DNA from 3 places in the Streptococcus oriscaviae genome. Region 3 is predicted to be linked to each of the others. Evidence: predicted binding sites of a transcription regulator. Region 3 holds the regulator's gene; each other region holds the start of a gene.

Region 1 (4,233 bases), 160 kb from region 3:
AGGCTCTCAGGCAAGAATGACACTAGCACAAAAGCACAGCCTGATGACTGTGCTTGCATGATGCTATTAGTAACCCATGCCCATTCCATCCATGCCTGCTGGCATAGCTGGCGCTGCTGGTTCTGGTTTGTTGGCAACAACAGCTTCGGTGGTCAAGATGAGACTAGCCACTGAGGCTGCATTTTGCAGGGCTGAACGAGTCACCTTAACGGGATCGATGATTCCTGCTTCAATCATGTTGACCCACTCGCCTGTTGCGGCGTTGAAGCCTGTTCCCAATTCTGAGTTCTTCAGTTTATCAATGATAACCGAGCCTTCGTAGCCGGCATTGTAGGCAATTTGGCGAACTGGTTCTTCCAGAGCCCGAAGGACAATCTTGCGTCCTGTTTCTTCATCTCCTGAAAGGTTCAACTGCGCCAGACTATCGATGACGTTGACCAGAGCGGTACCGCCACCTGATACGATTCCTTCCTCTACTGCTGCGCGGGTAGCATTGAGGGCGTCTTCGATACGAAGTTTCATTTCTTTCAACTCGGTTTCCGTAGCTGCACCGACCTTGATTACAGCAACACCGCCCGCCAATTTAGCCAAGCGTTCTTGCAATTTTTCACGGTCAAACTCGGAAGTTGTCACTTCAATCTGTGACTTAATCACTGCTACACGGTTGGCAATAGCTTCTGGATCGCCTGCTCCTTCAACAATCGTTGTGTGATCCTTGTCCACCGCTACCTTGGCAGCCTGACCAAGCGCTTCAATGGTTGCGTCCTTGAGTTCCAGACCAAGATCTTCTGTGATGACCGTTCCGCCCGTCAAGATAGCAATGTCTTCCAACATAGCCTTGCGACGGTCACCAAAACCTGGCGCCTTAACAGCAACAACATTAAAGGTACCACGAATCTTGTTGAGAACAAGTGTTGGCAGTGCTTCACCATCTACATCATCTGCAATAATGAGTAGCGGACGATTGCTTTGAAGGATGCTTTCCAAGAGTGGCAGGATGTCCTGAATGTTTGAGATCTTCTTATCGGTGATGAGGATGTAGGGGTTATCCAGCTCCGCTACCATCTTTTCGTTATCCGTCACCATGTACTGTGAAAGGTAACCGCGGTCAAATTGCATTCCTTCCACTACATCCAGCTCTGTTTCCATTCCGCGAGATTCTTCAATGGTAATAACTCCGTCGTTTCCTACCTTTTCCATAGCCTCGGAAATGTATTGACCAACCTTCTCAGAACGAGAAGATACAGCTGCTACTTGAGCAATGGCTTCTTTTCCTGAAACTGGAATGGCATTAGCCTTCAGGGCCTCAACCGCTGTTGCAACTGCCGCCTCGATACCACGACGGATACCGATTGGATTAGCCCCTGCGGTTACGTTTTTCAGACCTTCGCGGACGATTGCTTGAGTCAAAACAGTCGCTGTCGTTGTTCCATCACCTGCAATATCATTGGTTTTGGAAGCCACTTCAGATACCAGTTTCGCACCCATATTTTCAAAATGGTCTTCCAGCTCAATTTCTTTTGCAATGGTCACACCATCATTGGTGATGAGGGGAGAGCCGTAGGCCTTTTCCAAGACAACATTGCGCCCTTTTGGGCCTAAGGTAACCTTAACGGTATCTGCTAGAATATCAACGCCTCGCACCATACTTTCGCGGGCATCTGCTGAAAATTTAATCTCTTTTGCCATTTTTCTACCTCTTATTCTACGATTGCTAGGATGTCTGCTTCACGAATGATGAACAGGTGTTGATTGCCATCCTTCACTTCCACACCAGCAAAGGCTTCAATGAGAACCTTATCACCAACTGACACACTTGGTGCAACCAATTCGCCAGTCAGAGTGCGGATACCCTGGCCAACGGCCAGAACATGGGCCTCTTTTGTCTTTTCTTGACTGGCACCGGCAAGGACAAAGCCGCCGACAGTTTGTTCTTTTTCTTCAATTTTTACGACGATACGATCGCCTAATGGTTTTAACATAGGGAAACCTCCATAGTTTTTTAGCACTCTTGTCCTAAGAGTGCTAATATCTTCTTTCATTGTATCACTTGGTCAAAAATAGTCAAGAAAAAACATCTCAAAAAGAAAATTTGAGATGTTGTTTCCCTAACCTGATTTAGCTACCTTATCATCAAAATCCTTGATGACTTTCATGAGATTAAGGCGTCCTTTATAGATACCATATCCGAAGAGGAGGACTGCTAGACCTCCAAGGATTGCTAAAGCAAGACCCAAGATGAAGAGGGGGATATTGCTTTCCTTAAAGTAATAAATCAGCAGTCCGCCTATACTGGCGAGGAGAAACATGAGGGTCAGCCATCGACCTAGATTGTCAATCATATGTTTTTGGTAGCTTATCTCAGCTTCGTAGCCCCGCACCAATTCATCTTGTGTCATAAGCAGTCTCCCTATCTTAGTATTGCAAGCCTGGATTGAAGAAGCCTGTCAAGACACCAATCAAGGCGATGATTACCAAAAGGAGCATCACTTTAATCGGTGACAGATTTTTCTTGGCCATCAACCACCAACAAAATACGATAAATACTGCTGTCAGCAAACCTGGATATACGCCATCTAACTGACTTTGGAGCACGAGATAGGCTTCCCCGTCGGCATTTTTCAATTCAAACGCTGTTTTTACAGGTACCCATGTTGCCGCAACAGCTCCGATAACCATACCGCCGACAACTGAAACGGACTTACGGATGGCTTGACCTTGTGGTCCTACTAGAAAGGCAACTGCCTTGTCTCCCAGTTCGTATCCCTTGAAGTAAGCGAATTTCATACCGAAGTAAGCAAGCAGGTTCCATACAACAATGTAGAAAATTGCTCCGAGCGGTGAACCGCCAGTGGACAAGCCTAAGGCTACCCCAAGGATAATTGGAATCAAGGTTCCGACAATGAGAGAATCTCCAATACCTGCAATCGGCCCCATCAATCCGGCACGAAGTCCGTTGATTGTTTCGTCATCTACTTCTTCTGCACCATTGGCACGTGCTTCTTCCAAACCAGCAGTAATGCCGACTACGAGGGCTCCTAATTGAGGCTCCGTGTTAAAGAAGGCTGTGTAGGTCTGCATAGACTTGGCCTGATCTTCCTTTTTATCATACAGTTCTTCAACGATTGGCAGCATAGATGCCAAGTAACCGAAGGTTTGCATGTGCTCTTGAGAGAAACAGGTCAGGTTGCCATAGTACCAGTGATGGAAGGCTTTGGTTAATGTTTTTTTACTTATTTTCTTAGTCATCTTAGATATCCTCCTCGTCATCGTCAAAATCACCGCTTGATACAGCAGCTACCCGAAGGTTTTTCGCCATCTGCAATTCATAGAAAAGAACAGCGAAGATGAGTGAAATAACTGCACAAGACACGAGGTTCAATCCTAGCGAAGCAGCCAAGGTAAAACCAACAAAGAATGGGATGAAGTCTGTTGCTTTTTCAACAATTTGTTTTAAAAGAATGGCAATCCCCACACACGGAAGAAGAGAACCGACCGTGAAGAGGGTTTTCATAGGAATACCATCCATCGGAAGCAACTCTTTAAGCGCTGTTACCGCATCTGCACCGAGTTTACACATGATGACCGTTGGAATAAAGGAGAAAATGATATGGGAAATCCATGGCAATCCAAAATCCACCGCGTAGATTTTACGAAAATTCCCTTTTTCAATCGCTTTCCAACCAATGTGCTGCCAAATGAGGTTCATGGTCGCTGTCCCGTAAAAGAGAACCGTACCGACCGTTCCAACCAAAGTTCCCATCGATTTAGCCAGGTTAGCAGCATCAACGGAGTCAGCCGACAAACCTTGTGAGTGAATGGCAACCATAGCCAGAGGAATGCCAATATAGGATACCGCACGAACATCAGCCGACACAGTGCCTCCTGGTGTTACCAAAGCGATGTATACCAACTGCATGGCAACCCCACAGATAACCCCAGTTGCAACATCTCCCAAAATCAAACCGCAGACCAAGCCACCGACCAAGGGACGTCCGAGGGTATAGTTCCCGATAGAAGTTCCTCCCAATCCTGGCATGGATGACAAACAAGCAAAGAGGCCTAGCAAAGCCGCTTGTAACCAAGAAATAGTCATAATATACTCTCCTTTTTTGTTAATGAATGGGTATACTTTTTAAAAATCAAAACGAAGAACCTGTATTCACAAGTGAAGTGCTTGATGTAAGAGATAGTTTTTCGCTAATCAAGGCAGTTTTTTGAGGGAATACTGAC
Region 2 (4,233 bases), 840 kb from region 3:
GTCGGTGAAGCAGATGTCGTTATCAATGTCGGTGTTTCTGGCCCAGGAGTTGTCAAACGTGCCCTTGAGAAAGTGCGCGGTGAGAGCTTTGATGTGGTGGCGGAAACCGTTAAAAAGACAGCCTTCAAGATTACCCGTATCGGTCAGTTGGTTGGAACCTTGGCTAGTGAGCGCTTGGGTGTCAAGTTTGGTATCGTTGACCTCTCCCTTGCCCCAACGCCAGCGGTTGGAGATTCTGTGGCGCGTGTCTTGGAAGAAATGGGTCTGGAAACCGTTGGTACACACGGAACGACAGCTGCACTTGCCCTCCTCAATGACGCCGTTAAAAAGGGTGGGGTTATGGCTTGTAACCAAGTTGGCGGCCTTTCAGGTGCCTTCATCCCTGTATCTGAAGATGAGGGTATGATTGCGGCTGTCCAAAATGGTTCCCTCAATCTGGAAAAACTGGAGGCCATGACAGCTATCTGCTCGGTTGGCTTGGATATGATTGCCATCCCAGAAGATACCCCTTATGAAACCATCGCGGCCATGATTGCGGACGAAGCGGCTATCGGGGTTATCAACCAAAAAACCACTGCCGTTCGGATTATTCCAAAGGGTAAGGAAGGGGACATGATTGAATTTGGCGGTCTTTTGGGAACAGCCCCAGTCATGAAGGTCAACCAAGCCTCATCTGTTGACTTTATCAATCGTGGCGGACAAATTCCTGCCCCGATTCATAGTTTTAAAAACTAAAATGAGAAACGATTGCCGTCAGCAATCGTTTTTTGATATACTAGAAGAAGAGAAAGAGGAGGAGTTTATGACAGAAACAAGACTGTATATTTCGCGTCACGGTAAGACCATGTTTAATACCATCGGTCGCGTTCAAGGCTGGTGTGATACCCCTTTGACGAAATTCGGAGAAGAAGGAATCCGTGAATTGGGTCGTGGGTTAAAAGATGCTGGTATTCCTTTTAAAAAGGCAGTTTCCAGTGACTTAGGACGGACTGTGCAGACCATTACCATTGCCCAGAGAGAGTTGGGCATCCTTGGGAAAATTCCTTATTACCAAGACAAGCGGATTCGGGAGTGGTGTTTTGGTAGTTTTGAGGGCATGTATGATGCGGAGCTATTTAACGGAGTTCTGCCTCGTATCAGCGGTATCGTAGATGCTTCAACCATGAGTTTTGAAGAAATTGCAAACGGCATTCAAGAAGCCGATACAGCGGGCTGGTCTGAGTCCTGGGAAGTGTTGAGCCACCGTATTTTGACTGGTTTTGAGTCTATCGCTCGCGATCTGGAGGCCCAGGGTGGCGGTAATGCTTTGGTTGTCAGTCATGGGATGACGATTGCTACTTTGGTCAATCTTTTGGAGCCAAACCGTCCAACCAATCTAGCCTTGGACAATGGTTCCGTTACAGTTGTGCGATACGAATCAGGTCGCTTTACCATTGAAGCCGTCGGAGATTTGTCTTACCGCCGTAGAGGAGCAGAGTTGCTTGCGAAGAAATGAGACTAGCTGGAGGGAGTTTTCCCCCAGCTTTTTTTTTTGAAAAAAAGTCAAACAAACCTATTGACCTTCACTGACCAATAGTGTATAATAGTCCTCGTAAGGTAAAAGACCTTACAAATTTTAAGATTTAAAGGTCAGTAAAAGTCAAAATTTGATTCTTCTTTTTATAAGATTGGTCAATTTTGGTCAGAAAAAGACCCAGGGAGGTCCTATGATGAATGACGCACATCGACACTAGCGTATTTTTTTAACAAACAAAGGTCAATAATGGTCAAACAAAAAACAAGGAGAAGCTACTATGAACAATAATTTCAACAACTTTAACAATATGGACGACATTTTCAACCAACTTATGGGAAATATGGGCGGCTACAATACGGAACGCAGACGCTATTCTATCAATGGCCGCGAAGTGACACCAGAAGAGTTTGTCTACTATCGCCAAACAGGTAAGCTCCCACAGAGCGAGCAAGCCCAAACGCAGGAAACTAAAGGAAATGTCAAGCCAGGTGGTATTTTGGCTAAATTGGGTCGCAATCTGACAGAGGATGCCCGTGAAGGCAAGTTGGATCCAGTCATTGGTCGGAATAAGGAAATTCAAGAAACCGCCGAAATTCTAGCCCGTCGTACCAAGAACAATCCTGTTCTGGTTGGAGATGCGGGTGTCGGAAAAACCGCCGTAGTAGAAGGTCTGGCTCAAGCCATTGTCAACGGTGATGTTCCAGCTGCTATCAAAAACAAGGAAATTATCTCTATTGATATTTCAGGTTTGGAGGCCGGAACCCAATACCGCGGTGCTTTTGAAGAAAACATCCAAAATTTGGTCGATGAGGTCAAAAAAGCAGGCAACATCATCCTCTTCTTTGATGAAATTCATCAGATTTTGGGTGCAGGTAGTACAGGAGGGGATTCAGGTTCCAAAGGTCTGGCGGATATTTTGAAACCAGCACTTTCCCGCGGAGAATTAACCCTAATCGGGGCAACAACACAGGATGAGTATCGGAACACCATCATGAAAAATGCAGCTCTAGCGCGCCGCTTCAATGAAGTCAAGGTTAATGCTCCATCTTCTGAGGATACCTACCAGATTCTCAAGGGGATCAAACCTCTCTATGAGGCTCACCACAATATCGACCTTCCAGATTCTGTATTGAAGGCAGCGGTGGATTACTCGGTTCAATACATTCCTCAACGCAGTTTGCCAGACAAGGCCATTGACTTGATTGATGTAACTGCTGCTCACTTGGCAGCTCAGCACTCTGTAACAGATATTAAAACGCTTGAAGAAGAAATTGCTCAAGCCCGCAATCGCCAGACTCAGGCTGCTGAAAAAGAAGACTATGAACAAGCGCTCAAGGAAAAAGTCCGTATTGATAAGCTGCAAGCGCAGATCGACAACCATACAGAGAGCCAGCGTGTCGTAGCTACGGTCAACGACGTCGCTGAGGCAGTTGAGCGGATGACAGGGATTCCAGTATCGCAGATGGGGGCATCCGACATTGAGCGCCTCAAGGAGATGAAGTCACGTCTTGCTGCTAATGTCATCGGTCAAGACGATGCGGTTGAAGCTGTATCACGCGCCATTCGTCGGAATCGTGCTGGTTTTGATGAAGGCAACCGTCCGATTGGCTCCTTCCTCTTTGTCGGCCCGACTGGGGTTGGGAAGACTGAGCTAGCCAAACAGTTGGCTCTGGATATGTTTGGCTCAAAAGAAGCCATCATCCGTCTGGATATGTCTGAGTACAGCGACCGAACAGCGGTATCTAAGCTTATTGGAACCACCGCGGGTTATGTGGGCTATGACGACAACTCCAACACTTTAACCGAGCGTGTGCGCCGCAATCCGTACTCGATTGTCCTTTTGGATGAAATTGAAAAGGCAGACCCGCAGGTTATTACCCTTCTGCTTCAGGTACTAGATGACGGGCATTTGACAGATGGTCAGGGTAACACCGTCAACTTCAAGAACACTGTCATTATTGCAACCTCAAACGCAGGTTTTGGTTATCCGGCAACCGCTGAAGGAGATGGTGATATTATGGAGCGGATTGCCCCTTACTTCCGTCCAGAATTTCTCAACCGTTTCAACGCAGTCATTGAATTCAAGCACTTGGACAAAGAAGACCTCAAAGCCATCGTTGATCTCATGTTGGCACAGGTTAACAAGACTTTGGCCAAGAAGGAAATTGAATTGAAGGTAACAGAAGCAGCCAAGGCCTATCTGATGGAAGAAGGCTACGATAAGGCCATGGGAGCTCGCCCGCTTCGCCGTGTGATAGAGAGTCAGATCCGTGATAAGGTGACAGATTTCTATCTTGACAACATCCATGCTAAGCGACTTGTAGCAGACATGGTGGATGGACAGCTAGTCATTCAGGAAGAGCTGGGGAACTAAAAACACTAGTCTGGACCTTTCCAGACTAGCGTTTTTTTATGAGAAATATAGCAAGATTAGTCTTTTTGTCTATGGAAACGATAGCCGAATCCACAAGCTACAAAAAGCAAGACTCCAAGGAAACTTAACCAAATGGTTGAGGATTGTCCTGTCTTTGGCAGGACTTTTTTAGGTTCAACAGTTGTAGTTGAAGAACTTGGTGTCGGTGGGGTTGTTGTTTCCTCCGTAGAGGTTGTGGTAGAAGCCTCCTCAGTGGTCGTAGTTGTCGTAGATTCTTCGGAGGTTGTAGTGGTTTGTTCTTCTGTTGTGGTCACCGTAGTTGTTTCTTCGGATGTCGTAGTGG
Region 3 (4,233 bases):
AACTGGATAGAGTACCTGACTACGAATCAGGCGGTTAGAGGTTCGACTCCTCTAGGGTGCATGACTCGCTTAATGGCAACATTAGGGGAGATTTATTTTTAATGGCATCGGGAAGTAGCTCAGCTTGGTAGAGTACTTGGTTTGGGACCAAGGTGTCGCAGGTTCGAATCCTGTCTTCCCGATTATCGATTATGAGTTAAGCAACAAGAAAGTGGGTTGCTTTTTTTCTTTTTCTTGACAATTTTAAAATAATTCTATATAGTAAAGATATAAAATTGAAATGCGCACCCTTAGCTCAACTGGATAGAGTACCTGACTACGAATCAGGCGGTTAGAGGTTCAACTCCTCTAGGGTGCATGACGAATCACCGAGAGTGTTTTTCAGAATATTATTTGACGAGAAGATGAGTTCTTCTCTTTTTTCTTGACGGATATATCGAAGTGCGATATAATATATACATCGAAGTTCGATACATTGTGGTACAAGGGGAAACTATGAACGATAAGTTAAAGCGAGTCTATGTCCCTATGACAGAAACTGCCTTCTATATCCTTTTTCATTTGCAGGAAGAGCGGCATGGGTATGAGATTACACAAAAGACAAAGGAGATGACCGCTGGTCAAGTTGTTATCAGTCCTGGAACCATGTACGGAACCTTGTCCAAGATGGAAAAGGATGGCCTGATTGTATTTGTCAGAGAAGAAGATAAAAGGAAATTCTATCATATAACGGATGTGGGACAGGAAATCTTAGAGATAGAACTAGCCAGGATTGAACGCCTCTATTGGAATAGCAAGGGGGAAAGTTATGGAAACTAAGACAGAAATGCGTTTCTTTTTCCTACCGGATTTTGAAAAGGAAGAAGAATACTTGGCTAAGCAGCACCGTCAAGGGTGGAAGTTTGTGCAAAATCACCTTGGTTCTCTATTTGTTTTTGAAAAATGCCAGCCAGAAGAGGTAGTATATCAGTTGGATTTCAAGCCCGGAGGACAGGATAAGTCCGAGTATATCCAGATGTTCGCAGACTATGGTTGGGACTATATTGGTGACTGCAATCACTTTTCCTATTTTAGGAAAAATCGAACCTTAGGTGAAGTTGAAATTTACAGCGACCTTCAGAGTAAACTGGAAATGATTGGCCGTATAATCAGTAGACAATTCTTGCTTGGATTGTTCTTGCTTATCTTGTTTATATTGCTGTTTTATTTTTTAAAGATGCCTACAGCTATTGTTAGTATGGCAACCATGACCGTTCCAATCTTGCTTTATTGCTTGGTAGGTTTGTTACGTTTGCGTCGGAAGTATAAGGAGGTAGGATAATGAATACACAGAAACAAATCGCAGTTATCATCAATGTGCTTGCTATTTTTGCAGTGATTTTTCTAAATCGAAATAGCTTTATTAGTTTGATTGCTATAACCTTGATTATGATCTTGAATTTTTGGAATTTATTACGATTAAAAGAGAAAAAGGGTTGATGTTCTCAGACTTTAGACCGATTTTTAGCACTCTAGGTAAAAGAGTGCTAATTTTTTGGTTTTTTTCTCTTGACAATCCATTTTTTCGGCGTATAATGGGAGTATATAGTTTAGCACTCGACATGCCAGAGTGCTAACGTTAAAAATCAATCGTGTTCATGAAAGGAGCGAAGATGATCACCCAACGTCAAAATGATATTTTGAACCTGATTGTTGAATTGTTTACGCGCCATCATGAGCCAGTTGGTTCTAAGGCCTTGCAGGAGATGATTGCTTCTAGTTCTGCCACTATTCGCAATGATATGGCCAAGCTGGAACAATTGGGTTTGCTAGAAAAAGCCCATACATCAAGTGGGCGGATGCCCAGTCGGGCTGGTTTTCAGTACTTTGTCAATCACTCGCTCAACTTGGAACACATCAATGAAGAAGATGTTTATCAGGTAGTCAAAGCCTTTGACTTTGAAGCCTTCAAACTAGAGGACATTTTGGAACGTGCAAGTGCAGTCTTGGCAGATTTGACAGGCTATACATCAGTCATCTTAGATGTGGAGCCGACTAATCAACAGTTAACATCCTTTGATGTCGTGCGTTTGAGCAATCACGATGCCCTAGCAGTTTTGACTTTGGATCAATCCAAGCCTGTCACGGTTCAGTTTGCGATTCCAAAGAACTTTTTGATTAAGGACTTGGAAGTGCTTAAGCGTCTGGTTGATGAACGCTTCGTTGGACAGACAGTCTTGTCTATCCACTACAAGCTGCGGACAGAGATTCCTCAGGTGGTGCAGCGCTACTTTACCACAACAGATAATGTCTTGGATTTGATGGACTACATTTTTTCCAATCTCTTCCGAGAATTGGTCTTTATCAGCGGAAAAGTCGCCTCGCTTACTTATGGCAATCTCGCCACCTATCAGCTCTTGGATAGTCCGCAAGTTTTGGCAACAGAGCTACGGGCAGGTTTGGGACAAGACCAGCAGACCAGTATCACAGTGGCAGAACACAGCGATCCGGCTCTTGCAGATGTAACGGTCATCCATCATCGTTTTCCAATCCCCTATCGGGATATGGCCCAGATGAGTTTACTTGGCCCTGTTGATATGGACTACCGTAGGCAGATGAGTTTGATCAACATTATCAGCCGCGTCTTATTTATGAAATTAACCGATTACTATCGTTATCTGAGCAGTAATCATTATGAGGTCAATTAAGATGTGAGGGCGTGAAGGAAACGATTGAAAAATAGGAGATTGACGCGGTGTCATCAGACACAAGGAAATCTATCTTTTTTCTGAGTTTCTAGCCCGAACTCAATTTATTAGTTGTCAAAGTAATAATAGAAAATGAAGAGGTGAACAACTTGTCAGAAGAAATCAAAAATGAAGAAATCGTAGAAGAGGTTGAGGCAACAGAAGAAGTTGTTGAAACTCCTGAAAAATCAGAACTGGATTTGGCAAAGGAGCGAGCAGAGGAATTTGAAAACAAGTACCTTCGTGCCCACGCTGAAATGCAAAATATCCAACGCCGAGCCAACGAGGAACGCCAGACCATTCAGCGTTACCGTTCGCAAGACTTGGCCAAGAAAATCTTGCCGAGCTTGGATAACTTGGAGCGTGCCCTTCAAGTCGAAGGTTTGACAGAAGATGTCAAAAAGGGCATTGAGATGGTACAGGAAAGCTTGATTCAAGCCCTTAAAGAAGAAGGAGTGGAAGAAGTCGCAACAGACATCTTTGATCCAAATCTCCACATGGCTGTCCAAACGGTTCCAGCAGATGATGAACACCCAGCAGATAGCATTGCACAGGTTTTCCAAAAAGGCTACACCTTGCATGAACGCTTGCTGAGACCAGCTATGGTGGTGGTTTACAACTAAGATTAGCAAAGCAGCTCTGCCATTTTCAAAAAAACTTGACCGAAATGTCGTTAAACTAGACAAAAATGAAAGTAAATAAAAAGAGGTAAAAACAATGTCTAAAATCATCGGTATTGACTTAGGTACAACTAACTCAGCAGTTGCAGTTCTTGAAGGAACTGAATCAAAAATCATCGCAAACCCAGAAGGGAACCGCACAACTCCATCTGTTGTTTCTTTCAAAAATGGTGAAATCATCGTTGGTGATGCGGCAAAACGCCAAGCAGTGACTAACCCAGATACCATCATCTCTATCAAATCAAAAATGGGAACTTCTGAAAAAGTTTCAGCAAATGGTAAAGAGTACACACCACAAGAAATTTCAGCTATGATCCTTCAATACTTGAAAGGTTATGCAGAAGATTATCTTGGTGAAAAAGTAACCAAAGCCGTTATCACAGTTCCAGCTTACTTCAACGACGCCCAACGTCAAGCAACAAAAGACGCTGGTAAAATCGCTGGTCTTGAAGTAGAACGTATCGTCAACGAGCCAACTGCAGCAGCTCTTGCTTATGGTTTGGATAAGACTGACAAAGACGAGAAAATCTTGGTATTCGACCTTGGTGGTGGTACCTTCGACGTATCTATCCTTGAACTTGGTGACGGCGTCTTCGATGTACTTGCAACTGCAGGTGACAACAAGCTCGGTGGTGATGACTTTGACCAAAAGATTATCGACCACATGGTAGCAGAGTTCAAGAAAGAAAACGGCATCGACTTGTCAGCTGACAAGATGGCCCTTCAACGTTTGAAAGATGCGGCTGAAAAAGCCAAGAAAGATTTGTCAGGTGTAACCTCAACTCAAATCAGCCTGCCGTTCATCACTGCTGGTGCAGCAGGTCCAC

What was found. The regulator HrcA, encoded in region 3, represses chaperone genes, less so after heat shock. The targets are predictions, from matches to a motif close to TTAGCACTCNNNNNNNNNGAGTGCTAA.
Region 1: groES (co-chaperone GroES) is a predicted target of HrcA. The motif match lies at 2,003-2,029, and genes of this name have one in related genera.
Region 2: INT76_RS09490 (ATP-dependent Clp protease ATP-binding subunit) is a predicted target of HrcA. The motif match lies at 1,583-1,609, and genes of this name have one in related genera.

What each region holds. Positions count from the first base shown of each region.
Region 1 covers NZ_CP073084.1:1,207,757-1,211,989, forward strand. Annotated here, with positions in the region: gene groL (chaperonin GroEL) at 67-1,689, opposite strand; gene groES (co-chaperone GroES) at 1,701-1,982, opposite strand; gene INT76_RS06100 (DUF202 domain-containing protein) at 2,109-2,399, opposite strand; gene INT76_RS06105 (PTS system mannose/fructose/sorbose family transporter subunit IID) at 2,416-3,249, opposite strand; gene INT76_RS06110 (PTS mannose/fructose/sorbose/N-acetylgalactosamine transporter subunit IIC) at 3,251-4,096, opposite strand.
Region 2 covers NZ_CP073084.1:1,882,904-1,887,136, forward strand. Annotated here, with positions in the region: gene INT76_RS09480 (PFL family protein) at 1-735, shown strand, start outside; gene INT76_RS09485 (histidine phosphatase family protein) at 803-1,495, shown strand; gene INT76_RS09490 (ATP-dependent Clp protease ATP-binding subunit) at 1,794-3,890, shown strand; gene INT76_RS09495 (Cna B-type domain-containing protein) at 3,947-4,233, opposite strand, start outside.
Region 3 covers NZ_CP073084.1:1,045,407-1,049,639, reverse strand. Annotated here, with positions in the region: tRNA gene INT76_RS05305 (tRNA-Arg) at 1-61, shown strand, start outside; tRNA gene INT76_RS05300 (tRNA-Pro) at 109-182, shown strand; tRNA gene INT76_RS05295 (tRNA-Arg) at 285-358, shown strand; gene INT76_RS05290 (PadR family transcriptional regulator) at 496-819, shown strand; gene INT76_RS05285 (DUF2812 domain-containing protein) at 809-1,321, shown strand; gene INT76_RS05280 (hypothetical protein) at 1,321-1,479, shown strand; gene hrcA (heat-inducible transcriptional repressor HrcA) at 1,653-2,687, shown strand; gene grpE (nucleotide exchange factor GrpE) at 2,837-3,349, shown strand; gene dnaK (molecular chaperone DnaK) at 3,444-4,233, shown strand, end outside.